3 regions of the Cupriavidus sp. MP-37 genome follow, and region 1 is predicted to be linked to each of the others. Evidence: predicted binding sites of a transcription regulator. Region 1 holds the regulator's gene; each other region holds the start of a gene.

Evidence for each region. The regulator LexA, encoded in region 1, represses DNA repair genes until DNA is damaged. The targets are predictions, from matches to a motif close to ACTGTATNNNNATACAGT.
Region 2: LIN44_RS16350 (ATP-dependent helicase) is a predicted target of LexA. The motif match lies at 4,272-4,289, and genes of this name have one in related genera.
Region 3: recA (recombinase RecA) is a predicted target of LexA. The motif match lies at 3,702-3,719, and genes of this name have one in related genera.

The regions. Positions count from the first base shown of each region.
Region 1 covers NZ_CP085344.1:1,748,199-1,754,228, reverse strand. The annotation lists gene rplI (50S ribosomal protein L9) at 148-600, opposite strand; gene rpsR (30S ribosomal protein S18) at 632-910, opposite strand; gene priB (primosomal replication protein N) at 914-1,213, opposite strand; gene rpsF (30S ribosomal protein S6) at 1,303-1,677, opposite strand; gene LIN44_RS08215 (asparaginase) at 1,797-2,789, opposite strand; gene lexA (transcriptional repressor LexA) at 3,043-3,696, shown strand; gene LIN44_RS08205 (hypothetical protein) at 3,811-3,981, shown strand; gene LIN44_RS08200 (hypothetical protein) at 4,025-4,369, opposite strand; gene LIN44_RS08195 (hypothetical protein) at 4,703-4,975, opposite strand; tRNA gene LIN44_RS08190 (tRNA-His) at 5,216-5,291, opposite strand; gene LIN44_RS08185 (hypothetical protein) at 5,395-5,673, opposite strand.
Region 2 covers NZ_CP085344.1:3,539,957-3,545,986, forward strand. The annotation lists gene ptsP (phosphoenolpyruvate--protein phosphotransferase) at 1-138, opposite strand, end outside; gene LIN44_RS16320 (GntR family transcriptional regulator) at 529-1,251, shown strand; gene LIN44_RS16325 (hypothetical protein) at 1,233-1,421, opposite strand; gene LIN44_RS16330 (LysE family transporter) at 1,499-2,140, opposite strand; gene LIN44_RS16335 (hypothetical protein) at 2,229-2,831, opposite strand; gene LIN44_RS16340 (thioredoxin fold domain-containing protein) at 3,080-3,514, shown strand; gene LIN44_RS16345 (TlpA disulfide reductase family protein) at 3,620-4,153, shown strand; gene LIN44_RS16350 (ATP-dependent helicase) at 4,329-6,030, shown strand, end outside.
Region 3 covers NZ_CP085344.1:3,277,979-3,284,008, forward strand. The annotation lists gene sucC (ADP-forming succinate--CoA ligase subunit beta) at 1-979, opposite strand, end outside; gene LIN44_RS15070 (DUF2889 domain-containing protein) at 1,069-1,776, opposite strand; gene recX (recombination regulator RecX) at 1,928-2,404, opposite strand; gene recA (recombinase RecA) at 2,497-3,561, opposite strand; gene LIN44_RS15085 (response regulator transcription factor) at 3,797-4,486, shown strand; gene LIN44_RS15090 (sensor histidine kinase) at 4,535-6,030, shown strand, end outside.

The sequences.
Region 1 (6,030 bases):
CTTCGCCGGACATTTGGCGACAGCGCCGTGACAGCACCGTCAAAGGCAGGCGGGCAACAAAAAAGGCAGGAGCCGGGGCTCCTGCCTTTTTTGCAATGCTTTGCGGCGGCTTCGGCTGGCGCGGAGCGCCGGCCGGGCGGCGCGTCCTTAGACGCTCTCGCCCACCACCGACACGGTCACGTCGACCACGACGTCCGTGTGCAGCGCAACGCTGACCGGGTGGTCGCCAACCGTCTTCAGCGGACCGTTCGGCAGGCGAACCTGCGCCTTTTCCAGCTTGTAGCCTTGGGCAGCCAGGGCTTCAGCGATGTCGGCGTTGGTCACCGAACCGAACAGGCGGCCGTCCACACCCGACTTCTGGGTGATCTGGACGGTCAGGCCGTTCAGCTTCTCGCCTTCGGCCTGGGCGGCAGCCAGCTTCTCGGCAGCGGCCTTTTCCAGCTCGGCGCGCTTGACTTCGAATTCGGCGATCGCGGATTGCGTGGCGCGGCGGGCCTTCTTGCCCGGGATCAGGAAGTTACGGGCGTAACCGTCCTTCACCTTGACGATGTCACCCAGGTTGCCCAGGTTGACGACTTTTTCCAGCAGAATGATTTGCATCGTGTTCTCTCCTTACGGACCTAGGGCCTGATCAGTTCTTGTGCAGGTCGGTGTACGGCATCAGCGCGAGGAAACGCGCGCGCTTGATGGCCGTATCGAGCTGACGCTGATAGTGAGCCTTGGTACCGGTCAGGCGGGCGGGCGTGATCTTGCCGTTGTCGCCGATGAAGTCCTTCAGGGTGTCCAGATCCTTGTAGTCGATCTGTTCGACGCCAGCCACGGTGAAGCGGCAGAAGCGCTTGCGCTTGAACAGCGGGTTCTGTTGCTGGAAGCGCTTCTTGTTCTTGTTGTCACGTTTGACGAATGCCATGATTCAATCCTTTTCGAATGCTTTACATCCAGTGATGTGAAAGACGAGAGCCTTGCTGTTGCGGTGCTTGCGGGCCAGGAATCCTTCGCAGTCGAGCAGCGTGCCGAGCGGCAGCCGCTCCAGACGCTGGCCAACCTGGCCGATCCCCATCGCAGCGATTGCAAACTCGACCTGCCGCGGCGTCTGCGCCTCGACGGCCTCGCCGCTGTACTGCAGGATGCAGTTCACGACGGGGACCCCGGCCGGGGTATAGCGCAGGGCATCGCGTTCCGCCAGGGTGGCGGCAAGCCGAAGCTGGTTCAACGCGGGGCCTCTTGCTGGTTGCAATCCTTGCTGTTTCTGCCCGTGCCCCGGCCGACGCTGTCAGCCGCGGCACACACCGCAGTCCGCACTCAGGCGGCCTGGCCTTCGGTGGTCGTTTGCGCGGCCTTGCGGGCTTCTTCGCGCTGCACTTCCTTCATCATCGGCGAAGGTGCGGTCTCGGCCTTCTTGGTCTGCACGATCAGGTGGCGCAGGACGGCGTCGTTGAACTTGAACGCGTGTTCCAGTTCAGCCAGGGTTTCCTTGCCGCATTCGATGTTGAGGCAAACGTAGTGAGCCTTGGCCAGCTTCTGGATCATGTAAGCCATCTGGCGACGGCCCCAGTCTTCCACGCGGTGAACGTTGCCGTTCTGCGAGGTCACGAGCTGCTTGTAGCGCTCGATCATGGCCGGCACTTGTTCGCTCTGGTCCGGGTGGACGATGAAGACGATTTCGTAATGACGCATTGACGCTCCTTTTGGGATTAGCCACCCGGGCGTCACGAGTCCGGTGTGGCAAGGTTGAATAGCCTTAAATTATAGCCCGCCGCGCGGCAACAACGCAAGCCACTGATTACACGGGCAAATCAGGCGCTGGCAAATACTGCTTGCAGCCGCGCCGGGTCGCGCGCCAGCCCCGCGTCTTGCGCCAGCGCCAGCGCCAGCAACACGCGCGCCTTATAGGGGTTGAGATCCGCGGCCGACACGAACACACCATCGGCCGGACTCAGTTGCGGCGGGATCGCCACATGGCCCGCACCGGTACGCGAGCTGCGCACCACCGCCACCCCGGCCGCCGCGGCGTCTGCAAGCGCCGCTGCCAGCACCTCATGGACCGACCCATTGCCGGCCGCGGCCACCACCAACCCGGCGACGCCAGCCTGCACCAGCGCATCCACCGCCACCCGACCCGGCTGGGCATAACTCGCCACGATTTCCACCACCGGCCAGGCCGCCGGCATCGGGCCGATGGCGCCGGTCGCGCGCGGTGCGCGGGCAAGGCGCACGTAGTCGTCCTGGACGAAACCCAGCGGCCCGCCGGGCGAGACAAAGGCGTCGACCGCCGACGTATGCGCCTTGGCCACGTCCCGTGCCGCGTGGATCTGCTGGTTCAGCACGGCCAGCACGCCCTTGCCGCGCGCTTCCGGATGGGCAGCGACGCGCACCGCATCCAGCAGGTTCAGCGGCCCGTCCGCCGACAGCGATGTCGACGGACGCATCGCCGCGGTCAGCACCACGGGCACCGGGCACGCTTGGGTCAGGTGCAGCGCCATCGCGGTTTCTTCCAGCGTATCGGTGCCGTGCGTGATCACGATCCCGGCAACGTCTGGCTGCGCCGACCAGTGCCCGACCCGCGCCGCGAGCGTTTGCCAGAGCGCGAAGGTCATGTCCTTGCTGTCGACCTGCGCCACCTGCTCGGCCTCGATGCGGGCCACCGACTGCAACGGCGGCACGGCAGCCAGCAATGACGACACCGGCACGGTCGCCGCCTGGTAGCGAGCACTGCTGGCGGCGCTGCCGGCCGCGCCGGCGATGGTGCCACCGGTGGCCAATACGACGATGCGAGGCAATTGGGTCATGGGAGCGCGCAAGGATTCGTTCTGTAGAGGGAATCGCGATTGTAGCGGGCGCTCGCGCCCTTGCCGCAGCCTGGTTCGGACGCTTGGGCGGGCGTCCATGCGACACGCCTCAAAATTCTGCTTGCGCTCACGCCGATACTGTATAAAATCACAGCATACTGTTTAAACATACAGTGCCCGGCCCGCCGGATACTGGATGACGGCCCGGAGCGCCGTCACCCGAACCAGCGGCCCTGCACGGAACGGCGATCCCATGGCGACCCTGACACCCCGGCAGCAGCAGATTTTCGATCTGATCCGCAACACGATCCGCCGCACCGGCTTTCCGCCCACCCGCGCCGAGATCGCAGCGGAGTTCGGGTTCTCCTCGCCCAATGCCGCGGAAGAACATCTGCGGGCGCTGGCGCGCAAAGGCGTGATCGAACTGACGCCAGGCGCGTCGCGCGGCATCCGCCTGAAGGTATCGCGCAGCGATTCGGAGCTGCCGGACCAGTTCTCGTTGCCGATGGCCGGGGTAATGCAGCTGACGCTGCCGCTGGTAGGCCGCGTCGCGGCCGGCAGCCCGATCCTGGCCGCCGAGCATATCGACCGCCAGTACCAGGTCGATGCCTCGGTCTTCGATGAGCGTCCGGATTATCTGCTGCGCGTGCGCGGCCTGAGCATGCGCGACGCCGGCATCCTCGACGGCGACCTGCTCGCCGTGCGCCGCGCCAGCGAGGCCGCCAACGGCAAAATCGTGGTGGCGCGGCTGGGCGACGACGTCACCGTCAAGCGCCTGCAGCGGCGCGGCGGACATATCGAACTGATCGCCGAGAACCCGGACTTCACCAACATCATCGTCGAGCCCGGTGAAGAGTTCTCGCTGGAAGGCATCGCCGTCGGGCTGATCCGCTCTTCCGGCTTCTAGCCGGGCACCACCGCAGGCACTCGTCCTGCGCGGGCCCACCCGCTTCCATTGCTTTGCTGATGTCGCCCGGCTTGCCGGGTGTTGACCCCGCTTTGCCTAAAAAGAGGTGCCACCATGCCGCAAATCCACCACGTCGCCGCCCGCCGTCCGGTCAAGCCCGTGCCGTTTCGCCAGAGCAAGGGCGTACGCGTCTACCAGGGTACGCAGCGCCGTACCATGGTCGGCAGCATGGCCGCGATCTGCCGCATGCTGGAACTCGAAACCACCGACAAGCTGGCCGCCTGACCGATCTTCGCAGACGTTCGCGTCGCCGGGCCCTCTGCCCCGCTCAGCTACGCGCGCACGCCTTGGCTTCGGCTTCCAGTTCCGTCGGCGTCAGCTGGGGAAACCAGGTATCGGTCTTGCGCAATTCCAGCGCCGTGCCGTCGGGCTGTGCCGTCAGCGAGATCAGGTAGGCGTACTGATATTCACCGCTTGCCGCGCTCTGGCCGATGCGGATCTCGGCCTGGTTTTTCGCCGGCAGCTGGACCAGCGTAGCCTCGTCGCCAAGATTGTTGCGCAGGCATTTCGCGACATCGGCCATCTTGGCCGGCGTAAACAGGCGCATCGGCGGGCGAGCGCGGACATCCTTCTCGGAAGTGCCCGTGGCACACCCTGCCACCATGGTGGCCATCGCTGCGCCAATCAGTGCCGTTCGAACAAACATACCACCCCCGGGGAATGCAAAACGGCGCCCTTGAGAGGCACCGTTCTGAAGAATGCTTGGGTTGGCTGGATGGGACTCGAGCCCACGACGACCGGAATTGCCATCCCGGCGCCCATTGCCATTGACCCCATTGAAATCAACGCTTCCGGCTTCGCATCTTGTCGCACCGGCGCTGGAATTTTCACAGCGTTCGTGCGGGATTTGCCGTCGCCGGTTGCGGATTTTACCTTGTGCGCCGGCCAGGCGCCATCTCGATTTTCGCGCCATTAGCCTGCAGCGGCTCCTGGCACTGCGAAGGGCTCACCGGCGCTTGCACTCGATCTTCTCTTCGAATTCCCCGTCGCGCTTCCACTCGCGCTCGATCAGGCAAGGGCCTTCGCGGTATTTCTGCTTCTGCTCGTAGCCGCGCGGTCCACCCTTGCACTTGCGCTCTTCCTTGTATTCGCCATCGCGCTTTTGCTCGCGCTCCACCTCGCAGCCGCCGCTACGGAACTTCTCCTTGTACTCGCCGCCGCCATGGCGATAGCCACCGGGATAATCGCGATCATCGGCCTGCGCCAACGATGGCGCCATCAAACACAGCAGCAGGGAGACAGCGGCAGCGAGCGTCCGGAGCATAGGGGGAAAATGGGAAAGAAAATGCGGCCAGCATAGCAACCGGGGGCCCCGGCCGCTGTATCAAAGCGTTACGCCGCAGCGATGCGCGGAACTGCCTCGACAACGACCCGCACCGAAGGATCAGGCTCGATGAGCTGTCAGCAGAGCCCGGAAAGCAAAACGGCGCCTAAGTCAGGCGCCGTTTGCAGGAAAATCTGGGGTGGCTGATGGGACTCGAACCCACGACGACAGGAATCACAATCCTGGACTCTACCAACTGAGCTACAGCCACCGTAGAGGTCATCAGCGAAGCGCTGATCGACGAAGAACAAGATTATACAAACAGATTTTCGAGATGGCTAGTATCCCGCACAAAAAATTTTGGGGCGCATCGTTCAGGACCGGGACGGACTCCACTTGGCCTCGAGCAGCACCGCTTGCTTGATCGCCGCGATGGTCTCGGCTTCGGTGTCGAACTGGCCCAGCAACCGGCGCGACTTGCCGTTCAGCACGGCTTCCTGCAAGGCCTTGCCGGCGGCTTCCGAGGTGCCGGGGTGCCAGCAGTAGCGCGCGGTCCATTTGCCACCCTGGAGTTGCTCCGCCACCCAGATCACCCTGAAGTCTTCATAGACGACGCCGAACGGCGCTTCTTTTTCCACGTTGTCTTTGTCCATGCTGCCTCCCCTGCCGGCACGGTCCGCATGCCGTGCCTGAACTCGCCTGGGGAGCGTGCGGAAATCGTATCACGGGCACTGGATGACTTCCGATCACGCCGCCAGTCAAATATGCTGCGCACAGCCCCTACCTCTGCAGGGTTCATGCGGCACATGCCCGAAGCGATACTCGAGTCCGAGGGACATTGACCCCCCTCGACCTTCCCGTCAGGCGGCCCGCCCCATGGGCCGCCTGCCTCTTTTTCTTCCCCTAGGCAGACGATGTTTCCACGCCGCACCATCCGGCGATGGAACCTCCTGGCCACGCGCGAGCCCAATCGACGGGGATCGAACACAGGGAACAGGCCATGCAGAACA
Region 2 (6,030 bases), 1.8 Mb from region 1:
GGTGTCGCTCAGCGGATCGATGGCGACGCCGTCGCCGAACAAACCTCCGGCAAAGACCGGGTCCGGCACTGCCGCGAGAGGCAGCAGCACGCCGCGCAACGGAGCGTGCAGCAACAGGGTTTCGCTCGTCTCAGCCATTCTGCTTCCAGGATTCGCTGCGGCCAGTGCGGGATGCGGCGGCGCCAGCGTGAGGGGAAAGATAAACGGCTCAAGACAACAAGCATACCAGTGTAAACCACTAAGATTTAAAGGTATTAAATTGGCATGCAATGAGCGCGCGACGGCAGTATCACATGCATGCCACCGGGCAAAGTTTGATCCAACACATAGGTTGCTTGGGAATGGCATTTTCCGACCGGCCTGCCACGCCCGTGCGCCGTACTGGTGCCTCAACCTTTGCCATACCAATTGGCGGAAATGCTCCGCATGACGTACGCGTTACCCGCTCCGCACAATTTCCCCGCGCGGGCGTGCAGATGTCCTAAAGTGGTATCATCAGCACCTGATTTGGTACCTATGAGGAGTCGCATGGATCAACGGCTGCAGGCCCTCCGGCCGGATGAGGCGGACGCCACGCCGATCTACCTGCAGGTGGCGCGCAAGCTCACCGCCGCGATCCAGGCGGGGCAATGGCGCGTGGGCGATGCGCTGCCGTCGGAGCGCACGCTGGTCGATTCGCTGGGGATTTCGCGTGTCACTGCGCGCCACGCGCTGCAGGTGCTGGCCGAGGAAGGCACCATCACGCGCAACCGCGGCGCGGGCACCTTTATCGCCCCTCGCCCCGAACCCAGGCCGGCGCGGCTGGACAACTTCAGCGAACTGGCGCGCCGGCGCGGCATGACGCCGGCGAGCGAGCTGGTGGCGTTCGAGCGCCGCTGCGCCACAGCGCAGGAAGCCGCGGAACTGGCCCTGCCCGAGGGCGACGAGATCGTCAGGCTGACGCGGCTGCGCAAGGCTGACGGACAGATCTACTGGATGGATGTGACCACGCTGGCGCTGGCGGTGCTGCCCGACGCCAGCGCCATCGGCGAATCGCTCTACGCCTATCTGGAACGAATCGGCAAGCCGGTGCTGCGCGTCACCGAGACCCTGCGCGCGGTCGTCGCCAACGCGGAGCTGGCCGCGCGCCTGGGGATCGCGCCGGGCGAGCCGCTGCTGCATATCCGCCGCACCGGCTACACCCATGGCGACAAGCCGGTCGAACTGACCGACGCGTACTGCCTGAACGACTTCTACGAGCTCAAGCAATAGCGCCCGGCGGCGCCGGCCACGGGCGGCTCCACCGGCGGCGGGGGCGGGTCTTCCTCTGGCGGCAACGGCAGGTCGGGGGGCACGCCCGGCGGCGCTGGCTCTTCCACCGGGGGCACGGTATGGCGCGGCTGCAGGCGCGCACCGGCGAGGGGGTTCAGCGAGGCGGGCATGCGCGGTCTCCGTGGCGGGGTTTCCTCCTCATTGAAGCAAACCCCGCCCGCACGCGCCAGTGCGGATGCCGCCCCGCTCAGGCGTGCTGGCGGCGCACGAAGAACAGCGCCGCGCCCACCGCCATCAGCACGCTGCCGAAAAACCGGTTCTGCCACAGCACCGCGCGCGCATTGCGGAACAACCCCTGCATGCGCGACGCCAGCAGCGCATAGCCATGCATCACCACCAGGTCGACGCCGCACATGGTGGCGGCCAGGATCGCCAGCTGCGGCGCCAGCGCCCGGTTCGGGTCGATGAACTGCGGCAGCACCGCAACCATGAAGATGATGCCCTTGGGGTTGGTCACATTGGTCAGCAAGCCGGTGGCAAAGCGCCGGCGCCGGCTCATCACGGCCACGCGCGCGGGGCCGCCGTCCTGCGCGGCATCCACCTCCACCCGGGCGCGCCATTGCTGGATGCCGAGATAGATCAGGTACAGCGCGCCGATGGTCTTGACCACCATGAAGGCCTGCTCCGAGGCCAGCAGCAGCGCCCCCAGCCCGCCGCCGGCCACCAGCAGCACGATCACCAGCCCGGCCTGCAGGCCGAAGATGGTGGTGGTGGTCCTGCGCAGCCCGTACGACAGGCCATGGCTCATCGACAGCACCGCGCCCGATCCCGGCGACACGGCGATCACCCAGCACGCGGCGAAATAGGCCAACCAGACTTCCCAACGCATTGAAATTCTCCTTTGACGGCAACCATGCCCGGCAGCGCACTGCCCGGGGCACCTGTGATTCGCTGCGGCGCCGCGGCGCCGATGCGAATCAGAGCGGGTGGAACCCGCCCAGGAACTGCTCCACCTGCTCGGCCTGGCGCGCGTCGCGCGCGGCCGCGCCGGATTCCAGCACCACCGCCTGGAACACGCGCGTGCCCACCGCCACCAGCCGCGCGCTGAGCCGGCGCGGCGACTGGTCCTGCGGCGACACGCCGCTGGCCTGCACTTCCAGCCCGGCCAGCGGGCGGCCCGGCCGGTCCGCGCTCATGATGGTGACCGGCCGCGTGCGCGGCGCGCCCGACAGCGTGCCCAAGTTGGCCAGCAGGCCGGCCTGCATCGCCACCAGGGCCTCGCGCCGCAGCGCTTCATCGTCGGCGGGCAGCGTGACCACGCCCACGGCGAAGAGGGTGTCGTCGACGCGCGCCGCTTCCATCGTCATCGGCAGCTTGCGCCCGGCAATGGTCACGTCGCGCGCGGCGCTGGTGGGCTTGCCGGGATAGAGCGCGGCATAGCCGCCCTCGCCCGACTGGATGGTGCGCCAGTCATAGCGCGGCGAACAGGCGCACAGGGCCAGCGCGAGCAGCGCGGCGCAGCACGTCCGGGACCAGCGGGGCGCGGCAGGTTGGCTCAGCGGGGGCGGCACGGAACGCATGAAGAATCGGGGCGGAACGGCATGGGCGGGATCGGCGCGCGCGGCGCGATGCCGGCGCGCGGAAACCGGTATTATCCCGGAAGCGGCGCGCCAGTGCTTGCGGCGCCGCCTCCGCCGCACCAACCTCCGCCATGCCCGCCTCCTGCCCCGCCCGACCCGCCCGACCCGCCCGACCCGCCCGACCCGCCCGACTCGCCTTAGCCAGCACGCGACTGCCCTGGCTTGCCGCGGGCGCGCTGCTGGCCGCCGTGGCCGGCGTTTTTGGCGTCCCGGCCGCTGCCAGCCCGCCCCACCTGCCGCCGGCGACCGACCTCGCCGCCCACGGCGCCGACGCGGCGCGCCGCGGCGAACCGCTGGTGGTGCTGGTATCGATGCCGGGCTGCGGCTATTGCGACGCGGTGCGCCGCAACTACCTGGGACCGCAGGCCGCCGCCGGCGAGATCGCGGTGCGCGAACTCGACATGACCGCCGACACCCCGCTGCGCGCTGCAGATGGCAGCCTGACCACGGCCCGCGCCTGGGCCCGGGCGCACCAGGTCAAGGTGGCGCCCACGGTGCTGTTCCTGGACCGCCAGGGCCACGCCGCCGCGAGCCCGCTGCGCGGCATGCAGCCCGACTTCTACGGCGCCTACCTGGAACAGGCGCTGGCGCAGGCCCGCGCCGCCGTCGCCGCGCGCAAGTGACGCAAGCGCGGCGGCGGATTGCCGCAAGGCGGTTCCGCACAGCGCGCGAACGCCTGCCGCATTAGAATGTCCCACTGCTGACCGAACCTGCCGAGCCGCCTTCCCATGACCACGACCCCTGCCCCCAAGACCTCCCGCAAGCCCTGGCCCATCGTCGCCGCCGTGGTGGTACTGGCATTGCTGGGATGGTTCGGCTACCGCGCGCTGTCGCCGTCCGGTACCGCGCCGGCCGCCACCTTCACGCTGCTGTCCGGTGAAAAGGTCAGCACCGCCGACCTCAAGGGCAAGGTCTACCTGGTCAACTTCTGGGCCACCAGCTGCGCCACCTGCATCAAGGAAATGCCGGACATGGTCAAGACCTACGAGCAGTTCAAGGGCAAGGGGCTGGAGTTCGTCGCGGTGGCAATGAACTATGACCCGCCGATGTACGTGATGAACTTCGCCCAGACGCGCGGGCTGCCGTTCAAGGTGGCGATGGACACCGACGGCAGCGCGGCCAAGGCCTTCGGCAACGTGGGCCTGACGCCGACCACCTTCGTGATCGACAAGGAGGGCCGCATCCTCAAGCGCTACGTCGGCGAGCCCGAGTGGGACGCGCTGCACAAGCTGCTCGACGGCGCGCTGGCAAAGTCCGCGTAATACCGGCCGCAATACCGGCCGCAATACCCGGCGCTGCCAACAGACGATAAAAGGTGCTCATCGAGCACCTTTTTTTGTGGGATGGCGCGATCCTGCGCGTAGCGGGTTGCGCAGGCGGGCTGTATGGATATACAGTTGGCGCCAGTCTTTCCAAGCCCTTCCGCCCGCCCCGCCCGTGACCCTGGACCTTGCCCCCGCCACCGCAGCCACCGCAGCTGACGCCGAAGCGCTCCCCGCCTACCTGTCGCGGCTCAATCCGGAGCAGCGTGCCGCGGTCGAGCACGGCAGCGAGTCGCCGCTGCTGATCATTGCCGGCGCCGGCTCGGGCAAGACCAATACCCTGGCGCACCGGGTCGCCCACCTGGTGCTGGGCGGCGCCGATCCGCGCCGCATCCTGCTGCTGACATTCTCGCGCCGCGCGGCCGCGGAGATGGGACGGCGCGTCGAGCGCATCGTCGACCAGGCGCTCGGCACCAGTACCGGCGCGGGGCGCGCGGCGCTGCAGTGGTCCGGCACCTTCCACGCCATCGGCGCGCGGCTGCTGCGCGAATATGCCGAGACCCTGGGCCTGTCGCCAGCCTTCACCATCAGCGACCGCGGCGACGCCGCCGACCTGATGCATGTGGTGCGCCACGACCTGGGCCTGTCCGAGACCGCCAGCCGCTTCCCGAAGAAGGAAACCTGCCTGTCGATCTATTCGCGCGTGGTCAACACCCAGGCGCCGCTGGCAGACGTGCTCAGGCAGCAGTTCCCGCGCTATGCGATGTGGGCCGACGCGCTGCGCACGCTGTTCGCCGGCTACGTCGAGGCCAAGCAGAAGCAGCACGTGCTCGACTACGACGACCTGCTGCTGTACTGGGCGCAGGCCATGGCCGAGCCCGCCATCGCGCAGGACATGGGCGCGCGCTTCGACCATATCCTGGTCGACGAATACCAGGACACCAACGCGCTGCAGGCGTCGATCCTGCTGGCGCTGCGTCCCGATGGCCGCGGCCTGACCGTGGTCGGCGACGACGCGCAGTCGATCTATGCCTTCCGCGGCGCCACCGTGCGCAATATCCTGGATTTTCCCGCGCAGTTCACGCCGGCGGCGCAGCAGGTCACGCTGTCGCAGAACTACCGCTCGACGCAGCCGATCCTGCAGGCCGCCAACGCGGTGATCGGGCTTGCGGCCGAACGCTATACCAAGGACCTGTGGTCCGAGCGCCAGTCGGCCGAAAAGCCCGGCATCATCGTCGTCAACGACGAGGCCGACCAGGCCCGCTACGTGGTCGAGCAGGTGCTGGCGCGGCGCGAGGCCGGCCTGGCGCTGATGGCGCAGGCGGTGCTGTTCCGCGCCGCCGACCACAGCGCGCAGCTGGAGATCGAGCTGGCGCGGCGCAATATCCCGTTCGTGAAGTTCGGCGGCCTCAAGTTCCTGGAATCGACCCACGTCAAGGATGTGCTGGCGGTGGTGCGCTGGCTCGAGAACCCGCGCGACCGCATGGCGGGCTTCCGCACGCTGCAGCTGCTGCCCGGCATCGGCCCCAAGACCGCGGCACGCGTGCTCGATGCCATGGCGCTGGCGACCGAGCCGCTGTTCGCACTGCAGGAATTCGAGCCGCCGCCGGCCGCCGCGCCCGCGTGGGCCGAGCTGCTGGCGCTGGCACGCGCGCTGATGGCGCCGACGTCGCCGTGGCCATCGGAATTCGAGCAGGTGCTGGCCTGGTACACGCCGCACCTGGAACGCCTGCACGACGATGCCCCCGCGCGCCAGGCCGACCTGCAGCAACTGGAGCGCATCGCCGCCACCTACGGCGCGCGCGAGCGCTTCCTGACCGAGCTGACGCTGGACCCGCCCAGTGCCTCGAGCGATGAATCCGGCGTGCCCTCGCGCG
Region 3 (6,030 bases), 1.5 Mb from region 1:
CGTCGCAACGCATGATGCCGCCGAAGATGTTGACCAGGATGGCCTGCACGTTCGGGTTCTTCAGCATCAGCTTGAAGGCTTCGGTCACCTTCTCGGTGGTGGCGCCGCCGCCCACGTCGAGGAAGTTGGCCGGTTCGCCGCCGAACAGCTTGATGGTGTCCATGGTGGCCATGGCCAGGCCGGCGCCGTTCACCAGGCAGCCGATGTTGCCGTCCAGCGAGATGTAGGCCAGGTCGAACTTCGAGGCTTCGATTTCGTTGGCGTCTTCTTCATCCAGGTCGCGGTAGGCGACGATTTCCGGATGACGGAACAGCGCGTTCGAGTCGAAGTTGAACTTGGCGTCCAGCGCGATCACCTTGCCGTCGCCGGTCAGGATCAGCGGGTTGATTTCGGCCAGCGAGGCGTCGGTGTCATAGAACGCCTTGTACAGGCCTTGCAGGGCCTGGCGAGCTTGGGCCACGCTCGCGTCGGGCACGCCGATCTTGCGGGCGATGTCGTCGGCGTCAGCGTCGGTCAGGCCGGTCGACGGCTCGATGATCAGCGTGTGGATCTTTTCCGGGGTGTGGGCAGCGACTTCCTCGATGTCCATGCCGCCTTCGCTCGACGCCATCAGGGCGATCTTCTGCGACACGCGGTCCACCACCAGCGAAACGTACAGTTCCTTCTTGATGTCGGCGCCTTCTTCGATCAGCAGGCGGTTGACCTTCTTGCCTTCCGGACCGGTCTGGTGCGTGACCAGCTGCATGCCCAGGATGTTGGACGCGTAGGTCTTGACCTCGTCCATGCTCTTGGCAACCTTGACGCCGCCGCCCTTGCCGCGGCCACCCGCGTGGATCTGTGCCTTGACAACCCACACCGGGCCGCCGAGTTGTTCTGCGGCCTTCAGGGCCTCGTCAACCGAGAACGCGGGGATGCCGCGCGGAACCGGCACATTGTATTTGCGCAGGATTTCCTTGCCTTGATACTCATGGATATTCATGCGTGTTTCCTTTCGGGTAGGCGTAAAAGGTAGAAGGGAAGAATCTGAAAGAAGACGAACTTTCTCGTCGGGCTGGCCGATCCTGAGAATCAGCCGGAGGTGCCGGTCGGCCGGTCGGCCGGGACAGCGTCGTTGCCGTCGATTGCGTGACCACCGCGGTCGCCATTGGCCGCGGGCTGCTGCGCCTGGGGCGCGGATGCGACGGCAGGCGCGGCCTCGGCCCGTACCTTGGGCGTCGGCTGGTGACCATACCAGCGCGGGTAAAACTGACGAACCACCTCGCCGTCGAAACGCAGGGCGTGGCAGCCGTTCAACTGATAGGGCGGCTCCGGATTCGGATCGTCCTCGCCGTTGTCGCGGATACTGATGACCTCGCCGGCAAAAGCCTGGATCGCGGTGCTCGGCAGCACGCCGGCGGCTTCGGTCAGGTGCGAGCAGCCGTGCATGCCGCCCAGGCGCTCGCGCACGGCCTTGCGAAAGCCCTTGCGCAGGTTCAGCCCGATCAGCTTGCGGTAAGCCGGGCCGATCGTGTCGCAATGGGACGGGTACGGCACCCAGTCCGAGCAGGCCTCGGCATCCAGCACCGTCATGTCCTCGTCGATGGTGATGCGCAGCCACAGGTCGTGCAGCGGCTGGCCCTGCGGGCGGATGCGGTCGCCGGCCAGTTCGATGTCACGGGGCTTGGTGTCGGTCAGGCGCACCTCGATGTCCCACAGGCCGTCCTCTCTCTGGTACGCCTCGGCCGCAATGGCGCGACGGTGACGCAGGGAGCGGTTGACGGGCTGGGACAGAGGCATGGCCAGGCTGGGAATACGGGAATACGGGGGCTGGGAAACGGCGGTACCGGAGCACCGAATAACCCGGGGAGTTTAACATGCCGCGCCGCGTCGGCCGGGAACATCCTTGCGCCGCAACTGTCGCGCGGGATTGTCGGCCAACCATGGCGCATCAGGCCTCGCCACCCTCGTCGCCGTAGTCCTCATCCGCGCCCTGGATGATCTTGCCGACCACCGCACGCGAAAAACCGCGTGCCACCATGAACCGGATCTGCTTGGCCCGTGCCTCGGGCGTGTCGGGCGGCGTGCCGAAGCGCTTGCGCCAGACCTCGCGGGCACGCTCGGCTTCCGTGGCGCGCAGGCGCTCCTGCAGTTCGCCCAGCTGCTCGCTGTCGAGCTTGTGGGTCTTGGCCTCCTGCATCACGCGCGCGGTGCCGTAGCGGGCGCCGCGGCGATGCACCAGGCTGTCGGCAAAGCGCTGGTTCGACAGCCAGTTCTCGCGCTCCAGCGCGTCCAGCAACTGTTCCAGCTGCTCGGCCGACTCGGCATGGGGCGCCAGCTTGCGCGCCAGCTCGGCGCGGCTATGCTCGCGGCGCGACAGGTAGCCGACGGCGCGGGCCTTCAGCGAAAGGGGGGGACGGGTGGCCATGAGGGTCGTGAAATTCCGGGCCGAAACAAAAAGGCCGGCGCATCATCGATGCCCGGCCTTTCCGGTTGCTGCAGCAATGGCCGCCGGCGCGGTCAGTCTTCGATCGTGGCCGCCGCGGCTGCGGCCGTGGGGTTCATGGCCACCACGCCCAGCGCCGCGCGCACCTTGTTTTCGATCTCGTCGGCGATGTCCGGGTTCTCGCGCAGGTATTCGCGGGCGTTGTCCTTGCCCTGGCCGATCTTCTCGCCGTTGTAGCTGTACCAGGCGCCCGACTTCTCGACGATCTTGGCATCGACGCCCAGGTCGATGATCTCGCCCTGGCGCGAGATGCCCTGCCCGTAGAGGATGTCGAAGAAGGCCTCGCGGAACGGCGGCGACACCTTGTTCTTGACCACCTTGACCTTGGTCTCGTTGCCGATCACGTCATCGCCCTTCTTGATCGAGCCGATGCGGCGGATGTCCAGGCGCACCGAGGCGTAGAACTTCAGCGCATTGCCGCCGGTGGTGGTTTCGGGCGAGCCGAACATCACGCCGATCTTCATGCGGATCTGGTTGATGAAGATCACCAGGCAGTTGGTGCGCTTGATGGTGCCGGTCAGCTTGCGCAGCGCCTGGCTCATCAGGCGGGCCTGCAGGCCGGGCAGCGAATCGCCCATTTCGCCTTCGATTTCGGCCTTGGGCACCAGCGCGGCGACCGAGTCGATCACGATCAGGTCGATCGAGCCCGAGCGCACCAGCGCGTCGGTGATTTCCAGGGCCTGCTCGCCGGTGTCGGGCTGCGAGATCAGCAGGTCGCCGACATTGACGCCGAGCTTGGAAGCGTAGTTGACGTCCAGCGCGTGCTCGGCATCGATAAAGGCGCAGGTGCCGCCCAGCTTCTGCATCTCGGCCACGACCTGCAGCGTCAGCGTGGTCTTGCCCGAGGATTCCGGCCCGTAGATCTCGACCACGCGGCCGCGCGGCAGGCCACCGACGCCAAGCGCGATATCCAGGCCGAGCGAACCGGTGGAAACCACCTGGATGTCCTTTTCGACCTCGCCGTCGCCCAGGCGCATGATCGAGCCCTTGCCGAACTGCTTCTCGATCTGGGAGAGCGCGGCGGCAAGCGCCTTTTGCTTCTCGGCGCTCACGCCGGCACCTGCCTTCTTGTCGTCCATGGTCGTCCTTGAGTCAATGGTGTATAAATAGGCCGCATGTGGCGCGGCACCGGCATTTGCCGGCATCGGCGCCGGCCCGGCTGTCTGCGCGGCCGCACTCCAGGGGGTCTCCCCGGGCGGCGCTAGCGGAACGTGCGGGTACTGTATAAAAAAACAGTATGCTTGGCAAGCCCCTTCGCGCCCCCGTGCCCCTTGCGCACTGGTGCCGGCTATGCCGGCCAGGGTGGAGACAACCATGCGCATTCTGATCGCCGAAGACGACGACGTGCTGGCCGACGGCCTGACACGCTCGCTACGCCACTCGGGTTACGCCGTCGACCATGTTGCCAATGGGCTGGAAGCCGATTCGGCGCTGTCGACCCAGACTTTCGACCTGCTGATCCTCGATCTCGGCCTGCCGCGCATGTCCGGGCTGGAGGTGCTCAAGCGTCTGCGCGCGCGCGGCGCGATGCTGCCGGTGCTGATCCTGACCGCCGCCGACAGCGTCGACGAGCGCGTCAAGGGGCTGGACCTGGGCGCCGACGACTACATGGCCAAGCCCTTCGCCCTGTCCGAGCTGGAAGCGCGCGTGCGCGCGCTGGTGCGGCGCGGCGCCGGCGGCGGCGCCACGCTGATGCGGCACGGGCCGCTGGCCTACGACCAGGTCGGGCGCATCGCCTATCTGAACGACCAGATGCTGGACCTGTCCGCGCGCGAGATCGGCCTGCTCGAGATCCTGCTGACGCGCAGCGGCCGCCTGGTATCGAAGGAGCAGCTGGTGGACCACCTGTGCGAATGGGGCGAGGAAGTCAGCAACAATGCCATCGAGGTCTATGTGCACCGCCTGCGCAAGAAGATCGAGGTGGGCGGCATCCGCATCGCCACCGTACGCGGGCTGGGCTACTGCCTGGAGAAATTCCAGCCGGCGGTGGCCGCGCCGCATTGATCCCATCACTGCAGGCCACGCGACCGACCTGAGTCCAACCTCGCCGACATGAGCCTGCTGCGACTGCCATGGCGGCGCGTGCCCCGCGCCGCGCCACCTCCCTCTTCCGCGCCGGAGGCCACCGACCAGGACCTGGCCGACGCGCTGCCGCACCTGGAAGAAAGCACCGCCCACCCCGCGCCGCGCTCGCTGTTCGGCGAGATCCTGGACTGGATGCTGGCCCCGCTGCTGCTGCTCTGGCCGATGAGCATCGCGGTGACCTACCTGGTGGCCAAGTCGATCGCCAACGGTCCCTTCGACCGCGCGCTCGAGGCCAGCGCCATCGTGCTGTCGCAGCAGGTGCGCGAGGTCAACGGCCGCGTCACGCTGCAGCTGCCGCTGTCGGCGCGCGAGATCCTGCGCGCCGACGAGACCGACAACATCTACTACCAGGTGGTCGGCAAGCGCGGCGAATACATCGCCGGCGACCAGGACCTGCCGCTGCCGTCCGAGGACGACCAGGGCCACGCGGGACTGGTGTCGCTGCGCGATGACCGCGTGGCCGGCAACGACGTGCGCGTGGCCTATACGTATATCGAGCTCAAGCAGGTCAGCGGCACCCAGCCGGTGCTGGTGCAGGTGGCCGAGACCCTGGACAAGCGCGCGCGCCTGGCCAACGAAATCATCAAGGGCGTGATCCTGCCGCAGTTCGTGATCCTGCCGCTGGCGGTGGTGCTGGTGTGGTTCGGGCTGTCGCGCGGGCTGGCGCCGCTGACCGCGATCCAGCAGCGCATCCGCGCGCGCAACCCGGGCGATACCAGCCCCATCGACGAACGCGCCGCGCCACAGGAGATCACGCCGCTGGTGGGCTCGTTCAACGAACTGCTGGCGCGGCTGGACCAGTCGGTGCAGACCCAGAAGCGCTTTATCGCCGATGCCGCGCACCAGATGAAGACACCCTTGGCGGGCCTGCGCATGCAGGCCGAGCTGGCGCAGCGCGAGCAGTCGCCCGAGGAACTGCGGCGCTCGCTGGCGCAGATCGCGGGCAGCTCGGAGCGCACCGCGCACCTGGTCACGCAGCTGCTGTCGCTGGCGCGCATGGAAAACCTGGCCGGCACCGGCGGCATGGCCGCGCTGGACCTGGCGGCGCTGGCGCGCGAGGTAGTCAAGGACTGGCTGCCGCAGGCGTGGGCGCGCGACATCGACCTGGGCCTCGATGCCGACGACCATCCGGTGATGGTCCAGGGCAACCGCCTGATGCTGACCGAGATGCTCAACAACCTGCTCGACAACGCCATCCGCTACACGCCGCGCGGCGGCCGCGCCACGGTGCGGGTCAGCGCCGACGCCTTCGAACCGTTCGCCTACCTGGATGTGGAAGACACCGGTCCGGGCATTGCGCCGGCCGAGCGCGACCGCGTGATGGAGCGCTTCTACCGCGTGCTCGGCACCAACACCGAAGGCAGCGGCCTGGGTCTGGCGATCGTGCGCGAAATCGTGCAGCAGCACGGCGGCGACGTCCAGATCTCGGACCACGTCTACCAGCAATCGCCACGGCTGGCCGG